DNA from 2 places in the Sporosarcina jeotgali genome. Region 2 is predicted to be linked to the other one. Evidence: riboswitches for the same ligand, from Rfam matches in the RefSeq annotation. Region 2 holds a riboswitch; the other holds the start of a gene.
The links. A riboswitch is a leader RNA that binds a small molecule or an ion and turns the genes downstream of it on or off. The one in region 2 is predicted to bind lysine.

Region 1 (4,880 bases), 450 kb from region 2:
TCTCTTCCCCCTTATTTAACTATTCTGAAATTACGACAGAAAGGACATCCTTAGTCCGAGTGGCGACATTCGCACCCTTTCTTTTCTTTCTGTATCCCTATTCTAAAACAAACTTCTTATTCAGTCTATACAAATTTTCAAAATCTTATTACTAGATTGTTAAATTGTTTCGGTTCCCGTCTCTTCTGCCTTCTAGATAGTGGGAACTATTGCTAATTTCCTAGACGTTAAATCTTTTCTAGACACAAAAAAGGTATTCCTCACAACTATCCGGGAATACCTTTTTTGTCATTACTCTGCTGTTACGCTAACAACTTTTTTTGAACTTCTAACATTCCAAATAGTAAACAAAGCCGCTAGAATGACAACTACGGCAGCAAGACCGATCCAAATCGATCCTGTCAGACCAAGAACAATGTACCCGCCAGTCGCAATTCCGGCTGCCATCAGCGCGTAAGGCAATTGTGTGGAAACGTGATCGATATGATTGCTTCCTGCTCCTGTTGACGAAAGGATTGTTGTATCTGAAATCGGTGAACAGTGATCACCAAACACGGCACCTGCAAGGACTGCGGATAATGCAGGTAATAGTAATTCCGGTGCTGCATTCACCATAATCGTCCCTGCAATCGGAAGCAGGATTCCGAATGAGCCCCAAGACGTTCCTGTTGAGAATGCCATTAAACCAGCTAATACAAACAGCACAACCGGCAAAAAGGCTACAGGTATATTAGACTTCGCAACTACCTCTGATAAGAATAAACCAGTTTCTAAAATATCAATTAAGTGAGTGAGTGACCAAGCTAGAATAAGAATAAGCACTGCAGGCATCATCGCTTTTACACCGCTGACAAATGCCTGGCCGATCAGCCCTGCAGAGGCAGTCTGATTCACCTTGAATTGTGAAGCGTATAGAATGATCGCAATTGCAGTACCTGCAAGTCCGCCGATAACCAAGGACAATGGGACATCTGTATTTTCAAAGATCGTCCATAGATTCAACTCTCCGCCGATTCTGTATCCTGTAATGACCATCGAAGCCAATGTTACAGCTACCAGTGTCACAATCGGTGCCACTAGATCTCTTACACGGCCATGCGTGTGCTCTGGGAACTCATCTTTCAATTGACCCGGAATCTCTTTTTCAGGATCAAACAGTTCTCCCTTTTCTTCCGCACGCTTTTCATGATCTTTCATCGCGAAAAAGTCGATATTCGTCCAAGCGAAGAAGAATACCATCGCTAATGTAGCAATTACATAGAAGTTCATCGGAGCCATCATCAGAAACGCAGATAACGGTGAATAATTAACCGTTGCCGTCGTCGCAAGGATAATTGCAAGCTGGCCAATTAAGAATGCTCCCCAGCTCGATACTGGCGAAATCACACAAATTGGTGCTGATGTAGAATCGATGAAATACGCTAATTTCGCACGAGAAACCTTATGCCGATCGGTAATCGGACGTGCGATTTGACCTACCGCAAGTGCATTGAAATAATCATCTACAAAGATTGCAATTCCTAAAACTATCGTAAGAAGTTTTGCACTGCGGCGAGTTCGGATGCGTGTTACAGCCCACTCCGCAAAGGCGCGGCTCCCGCCTGACAGACTAACAAGTGCCGTAATGACACCTAACAATAATATGAAAAGCATAATGAAAATATTATACGTGTTCAACTCTCCATCTGCCCAAAATGAGACGATGAGCGCTTTGCCTAACTGCGTCAATGTTTCCACTGGTGCAAAGGAAGCGACTAGTAATGCAGCGGACAAAATTCCTGCACCGAGTGAAAGCAGCACCCGCTTTGTCGTGAGCACCATTACAATGGCGATCACTGGCGGCAGAATCGATAACCAAGTTCCAATCATTCCAATCTCCTCCTTGAAGTTGTTGATGTAACCGGGGAAACAAAAAGCCGGTACCCGTTTCACTTTGTTCAAGTGGACCGGGTACCGGCTGTCTACATGTCGTTGTTTGATAATCACTTTCGTTATCACACTGACGATTGTAGCTCATCATGGACAATCCAGCTGTCCCTGACAGTGCCATCCCTTTTCGAAATGACCCCAGCCTCATGGAATTGACGTTCCATCAGACTTCGGCAATGCTTCCTTTCGCGCATGGTCTGCGATGTCATTCTCGCATGCGGTACTCTTAAACAATGCAGCCTCTACCCTATCGATTACGTTATTACTCTTTCATCATAACAATAATCGAATTAACATGCAAGGCGACTTATGGCTTCTTTACATCTTGCAGCGGGATTTCGATATTTGCTGGACTCTGGCCCCCTTTAGTATAGATTTGCGGCACAACCCCTTGAATGATCCCGATTGCAATCGGGAATTGCTGAACCACGGTGCTTTGTTTTGTTGCGATTGGAATAATGATTTGGACATTCACGGTCAATTTCATATTTACTTCCATGTAAACATTATTAATTCCGTACTCCGTTAATTTTGTATCTATGTCCGCATGTACATCTCCCACAATATGAAAACGAATTGGGATTTTAGGGCCAAGGTTACCTAGCAAAGGAATATCAGCGACTTGACCAATTGGAACAAAAAACACAACGCCTCCGTGCTTTTCCATCTCTTCCGTATCGAATTTCATCCCATCACTCTGCGGCAACATTTCAAGATCCCCAGATTCTGCACGCTCTAGATGCTGTTCAACAAGTTCATGGATTTCAGCCATAATCTGATTGATAGTTTCTGCATCGACTTTCATGGTAACCGTATCATTCGTTTCGTTTGGAATGTTTAAGAGTACATCATTTGCATCCAGCACACTTGTTGATCTTGATTGTATTGCCTGACTGATGACATGTGCTGCTATTTTACGCGTTTGTACTTCCGCATAATTCATGTACACGGGCTTTAATTTCATATTCAAGTAGAAAAAACTTCCGATTATCGTCAAAAGAAGCGCAGGGATAATGAATTTAAGCCATCTTCTTTTAGGTTTTCGTTTTTTAGGAGCTTGCATATGAAATCTCAAAAAGCGACGCCTCCCTATTCCACGATATGAAGGGGAGAAGCCGCTTATTCCTTATTATGAAGTTGTTCCGAGTTCCTTTTGTCCATACCATCCTGTAATGTCTCGAATGAGTTCAGGAACCAGGTAGTCGATCTTTTCAAATTTCATATTTGGATAAAAGAACCCAAACGTAAACATATCTAACGTGGCTAATTTATAATCTGCGAGCGGATCCACTAGCTTTCCATCCACGTAGAGTTCATCGTTCTTCATCGTGAAATTTTCGTGAATCATGACGCCCATGAGCGTCCCTCTAAAACCAAGCCCTCTCACTTCCGTCCGCGGCCAATCGGGATGGCAGGATGCTACGTAATAATCACGCAGCGCTTCGCCCTTAACAGTGAGTACACAAGCGTTGATAGGATGCGGAAGCACCCGGTGCAGATCTCTTTTCGTGACTGTCCCCTTGGGCAGACTGCCAAGAAAAATCCCTGCATTGAATAAACCGCAGTCTGCTTTCGTATAGGCAAGAAGAGCTTGACCGAAGAATTCGGACAGCGGACTTTTCCCAAATAAGTTTTGCTTAAGCATTGCGGGAGTCACGAATACCTCTTTATCTAACGCTTTTGTGCCTTCGTCAATCATCTTCTGGATTGCGTTAAGTCCATCTGTTGCTGCTTCCAGCTCGTCAGCCGGAATGACAGCCGCGCTTTTATTAACCACTTGTCCCGCTCGGACAGTCAGTGTCACATGACCGACATACTGTCCAAACTTCCCGGTCGCAGCAAGGAGTGTCTCTCCAACGAGTTCTCCGTGTACAAACAAATGATGCGTATGCGCGCCTAAGATCACGTCGATATCAGGTGTCTCATTTGCCAGCAAGCGGTCTTCATGGACACCTAAATGGGAAAGACAAATGACACAATCCGACGTGCTGCGCAGTTCTGATGCGAGTTTCCTCAAAATGCTGCGAGGCTCTTGTATCGTCCACCCAAGCTTCTTGTAAAATAATTCGTATTCAGCAGTTGCCGCGATCACCGATACTTTCAAGCCGCTCGAAGTTGTAAACACCGTATAAGGAGAAGCCCAGTCAAGCGGCTCCCCATCTTCATTCAGCAAATTTGCAACGACGACGTCAAATTGAGCATTCTTATATAATTCCGCTAACGCACTATGCGCCAGCGTGATCCCTTCATTGTTGCCAATTGTCACAGCATCATATCGAGCGCGATTCAACAGTTCGATATTTCCTTTACCTTCGGTCGCTTCGGTGAATGGATGGGAGCGATCGACGTAATCACCAAGATCGAAAACAAAACAGGACTCCCCTTCTCGTTCGTGGTGCGCCCGTTGTTTCAACAAAAACTCACTGATCCCCGGCCAATTTTCAAAGTGACTATGAATGTCGTTTGTATGATAAATATGAATGGTTTCTGTGTTTTCAGCGATCATTCTCATCCCCAAATCCCATCAATTATTGAATTAATTCCGAATAAGAGCAATAACACACGTAACACGACTACTAGTGTTTCCGAGCTCATCTTTTTGTTCAGCATCGATCCGAGCGTTCCTCCGATATAGGCGCCAGGGATGACAGCAAGTGAGTACAGCCACGGGACGTGACCTAAGTAGATATGAGTTCCTGAGTTAATGAGTGCAGACAAAAATACCATAAGCATCGATGTCCCTACAGCAACGTGCGGAGGGAAAAGGAATAACAACAGCATTGCTGGAACAATCATCGCTCCTCCGCCGATTCCAAAAAGACCTGACATTAATCCGATGACAAATGTAAGAAGCAGGGCAAACCAGATGGGATACCCATAGACGTGCGTTTCACCTTGCGGATCCGTAAATGCAATTTTCTTTCCATGATCCACGAACCAATTGATTGGTT
Region 2 (4,880 bases):
ATAAGATCTTTAAGATTTTTAGATTTATAGAAAGAAGGTTCATTTCCGATTTCCGGCTCCGAAACCTTTGTTCCATCAGCTTCTTTCAAGATTGCTCCACTGCTCGTTTTCCCCTGCTCATTTACAGGCAAAATCAGATAAATATTAGCACCAAGTCCACTCATAATAGGTCGTACATATTGGATTCGTTGAATAATCTGGAGTCTCTCCAACTTACAAAGTGTACGCCGTATTGTAGAATTGGACTTCCCCAATTTCTTCTCAATTGTTTCATGTTTCAAATGCGCGGCTAAATATTTTACGGAGTAGCATCGAATCATTTCAAGAACGGCTCGATCCGTTTTGTTCAACTGGGACCAGTGGATATCCAAATGTTTGCGTGCTGCGGTGTCCATTTCTTCTTTCGAACTGAATTTCGCATATCGAGATAGGTAGTGTGTCATTTTAAAATCCCCCTTTCTCTCTATATAGAGTCGGAGGATCAAAAAGTAGACAGGGGTCCTGCTATTTTGGCAAAGCTTATTTCTGTTCCACTTCCAGCAATCCTTGAGCTTCGATTACTCGCTCTACTCCTTGTTCACAAAAGCCATAAGAACGCCAGGAACAGCTTTCGCAGACAACCGCAATATCGGATGCTTCCACATTTACACGAATCCGCCGTTCAACTTCCCGCCAAGGCAGCACATCGCTGTATTTGAGCCCTAAGCGTTTCACAATTTCTTTATCTCTGCTAAAAATTCCTTTATCTTCACAATGGTATGGCTGGTCGTCCGGAAACTTTGCACACAAGTGGTCAGGACCTTTGATAATTTGAATTAACGTATCTGGTTGTTCGCGCAATAAAGTATGAATTTCCGTCATATTTGCAACATATTCTTCCGAGTATCCCATTCCCCGATACCCAAGCAAGCAAAAAATATGATGGCCTCTTAATTTGATCAATAGAGTACTCTCCTTTGGCTGCTGCTTTTTTGAATCGATCTTTTGATTTTTGTTACCTCTATAGTATCATCCGTTATAAAGTTAGAAAGCTTTTAGACATATAAAAAAAGAAGGGAAAAATCCCCTCTCCCAGTGACTTCATTCAGTTTCATACCACGATAATGCTTTCTCTTCTAAATTCTTTATAAACGAACTTTTCCCTTCGACGTAAGATGAACTATCGTTTGGATATTTATTAGCCAAGCTTGCCTTTAATTCACCATATCGTCTTGCCTCATCAGGATGGGTTCTCAAAAAGTTTTTAACCGCTAAGTGCCGATCCACATTGTACGTATCATCTGCTTGATAAAATTGAACTTGATGGGTCCGTGCATCGCCGCCCTTACGAAAATAACGTCTTCTCGGTGTTCCAAACTCACCAAGCGCCTCGTATCCCATGTCTTCCATCTGTTCATTCCTAAATTCAACTTTCTGGATATCGCGGACGACAGGCATCATATCGAGAATTGGTTTCGCTTGTAATCCAGGAACAGAAGTACTGCCAATGTGATGAATATCTACAAGCTCTTCACCAAATAGTTCTTTGATTTTTTTGGCTTCTTCTTGAAACAACTGATCCCATTCAGAGTCATGATCAACTACTATGACTCTCATATGTCCACCACTTCCTTTCAGGTTTTTAGTGATTTAACAAGGAGTTAATTATTTTCATGTTATCACACTATTTAAAAATGAATACAACGGCGATAGAAGTTCATAAACATAGTTGCATTTTTATTCGATAGAGTGTAAACTGTATGTAATTAAACATTCACTTATTTCGAAATTTTGAAGTAAGGATAGAGGCGCAAAAACCATTAGTACACACTCTGAGGATGATGAGATCCGCTGAAGTTTGTGAAAAGGGGGATTTGCCGAAGTGGAGAGATTCTCATTATCTCAAAGCTGGTTCTGGGCTGAACAAGTGCAGAACTGTCATATAGGAAACTATATGGAGGGCTATCTGATGCAGAGAAATAATTTATTATTTCCAAGCAGCAGCGTTCTCTCGCTGGTGCTTTTTGCGTTTCAGGATACACTGCCTTCCACCTCTATGTTTTGAACAAAAACAAAAGGAGATGGAGAACAGATGAATTTTGGACAACTGATTACTGCTATGGTGACACCATTTGACGAGCAAGGTGAAATTGACTTTCCCGCTGCCCGGAACTTGATCAATCATTTAATTGAAAACGGATCGGATGCCCTGGTGGTTGCAGGGACAACAGGAGAGTCCCCGACGTTAACAAACGAAGAAAAAGTGAATTTATTTGAATTTACGGTGCAAGTTGCAGGTGGCCGTTTCCCTGTCATTGCAGGCACAGGATCTAATAATACGAGGGAATCGATCCAGCTGACGCAGCAGGCTGAAGCCGCTGGAGTGGATGGAATCATGCTTGTCACTCCCTATTACAACAAGCCGAGCCAAGAAGGAATGTATCAGCATTTCAAGACTATTGCCCAAGCTTCTTCACTGCCAATTATGCTTTATAACATACCGGGCCGCAGTTCAGTTAATATGAGTCCTGACACAATTATCCGCCTTGCTGACATTCCTAATATCGTAGCTGTCAAAGAAGCGAGCGGCGACTTGGATGCGATGGCAGACATCATCGAACATACACCTGCAGACTTTGCACTTTATAGCGGTGACGATGGACTTACGCTTCCTGTCCTATCCATTGGCGGAGCTGGGGTCGTGTCTGTATCCGCACATATTATAGGACCTGAGATGAAAACGATGATGAGTCATTTCAATAGCGGCCGCATTCGAGAAGCGTCCACCTTGCATCGCCGGATGCTGCCCATTATGAAAGAACTGTTCGCTGCACCGAACCCTTCACCTGTGAAAGCTGCATTGAATTTGGAAGGCGTCGCAGTAGGCGGCGTGCGATTACCTATGCTTCCTTTAACAGACGTTCAGCTGAGTTCATTGAATCGTGTATTGCATGGGCAAGATACAATTCTAATTTAACTGTGTAAACGAGCAGCCCATTCCGAATTGGAATGGGCTGTACTCATTTTCAGGTTGGGTTGAACTCCTGGGAAAACTGTTCCTGGACTAGACCAATTCTGAGGACCGTGCTGCAAGTAATTCAACAAACCGATCCCCTAGTTGTGTTGTTGTAGATTCCCCGCCTAAATCTGAGGTGAGCGACTCTTTTTCATGCAGCATTTCTTGAATTACAGATAAGATCGCCTTCCCCCACTTTTCTTCCCCAAAGAAGTCCATCATTTGACTGACTGACCAAATGGCAGCAATGGGATTCGCGATTCCTTTTCCTGAAATATCTGGCGCTGAACCATGTACAGGCTCAAACATGGAGGGATAGCTGCGTTCAGGATTAATGTTTGCGCCAGTTGCCAATCCCATTCCTCCAGTAATAGCAGCACCGATATCTGTCAAAATATCTCCAAAAAGATTAGAAGTGACCACCACTTCAAACCGCTCAGGCTCCGTCACAAAGTAAAGACTGGCAGCATCCACGAGATACGAATACGTTTGCACATCCGGATATTCCTTACCCACTTCCTCAAATACTTCATCCCAGAACACCATTGAATAGTTCAGCGCATTCGCTTTACTGATACTTGTCAATGTCCGGTTAGACCGTTTTGCCTCTTCATAGGCGTAGCGAATAATACGCTCCGTTCCTTTACGCGAAAAAACGCCAGTTTGTAAGACGACTTCTTCTGGCTTTCCTTTAAAAAGCCAGTCTCCAGCTCCGGCATACTCACCTTCACTGTTTTCCCGAATGACGAGGAAGTCGATTTGCTCTGCCGTTTTATTTTTCAAGGGGGTAAGTGCCGGGTTCAATAACGTAATCGGCCGGAGATTTACATATTGGTCAAATTCTTTTCTGATTGTAAGCAATAGATCCCAAAGAGAAATATGATCAGGCACGCCCGGATAACCTACTGCTCCCAGATAGATCGCATCAAATCCTTTGAGCTTCTCGATTCCGTCATCCGCCATCATTTTCCCGTGCTCCAAATAATACTCACATCCCCATGGAAATTCAGTGAATGAAAAGGAAATTGCCGGATCTAATTGTTCAATCGCCTGCAGCACTTTTACACCTTCAGCCACCACTTCCGGACCTATTCCGTCTCCCGGGATAAGGGCAATCTTAAATGTTTTCATAATTTCCTCCTAGGTGTTACAAAAATGACTTAACCCTTATTCGTTTTAACAATACTTTGTGCATTAGCAATCACAGATAACGTCTCGCCTTGGATTGCTTTTATCAAATTCTCTGCAATCACTACTGACGTTTTTCTAGCCGCCTCTATACTGATCCCCCCAATATGAGGAGTCATCGTAATTTCTTTCATCTCAAAAAACGGATGATTGTCCGATGGCGGTTCGACTGCAAATACATCTACCCCAGCTCTGCTAAATGTTTTATTTTTAAGTGATGCAACCATATCTGCTTCATGGATGACACCGCCTCGTGACGTATTGATGAGAACAGCGGAGGGTTTCATAAGATTGAAGAGCTTTTGGTCAATCAATTCTCTTGTTTGTTCGGTCAATGGTATGTGAAGACTTACCGCATCACTTGTTTTGAAAACTTCTTCCATCGAAGTCGTCACTTCCACCCCTAGAGAATCAGCGAGCTGCTGCCTATCTGACGAAATCGTTCGAACGTAGGCGGTTACGTGCATTCCAAAGCCATTCTTCGCGATGTTCGCCACTTTTTGTGCAATCGATCCAAATCCAATTAATCCAAGTGTTTTACCTTCTAATTCTGTTGTGTATCTTCCGTCTCTGAATGAAAAGTTCCCTTTTTGCATTTCTGAGTGAAAAACATTTATATCTTTCATCACAGATAATAGTAACGCTATGGCATGTTCTGCTGTCGCTGTGCTATTCATTTTAGGTGCATGCAATACTT

Region 1: linked by a shared signal. The riboswitch ahead of PGH26_RS11065 (Na+/H+ antiporter NhaC family protein) and the one ahead of dapA (4-hydroxy-tetrahydrodipicolinate synthase) in region 2 are both predicted to bind lysine.

The regions. Positions count from the first base shown of each region.
Region 1 covers NZ_CP116341.1:2,224,712-2,229,591, forward strand. Annotated here, with positions in the region: gene PGH26_RS11065 (Na+/H+ antiporter NhaC family protein) at 292-1,869, opposite strand; lysine riboswitch at 2,002-2,182, opposite strand; gene yunB (sporulation protein YunB) at 2,237-3,004, opposite strand; gene PGH26_RS11075 (bifunctional metallophosphatase/5'-nucleotidase) at 3,059-4,441, opposite strand; gene PGH26_RS11080 (sulfite exporter TauE/SafE family protein) at 4,438-4,880, opposite strand, start outside.
Region 2 covers NZ_CP116341.1:1,770,582-1,775,461, forward strand. Annotated here, with positions in the region: gene PGH26_RS08710 (hypothetical protein) at 1-443, opposite strand, end outside; gene PGH26_RS08715 (DUF1284 domain-containing protein) at 520-942, opposite strand; gene PGH26_RS08720 (GrpB family protein) at 1,081-1,596, opposite strand; lysine riboswitch at 1,775-1,952, shown strand; gene dapA (4-hydroxy-tetrahydrodipicolinate synthase) at 2,072-2,956, shown strand; gene PGH26_RS08730 (tartrate dehydrogenase) at 3,044-4,126, opposite strand; gene PGH26_RS08735 (NAD(P)-dependent oxidoreductase) at 4,156-4,880, opposite strand, start outside.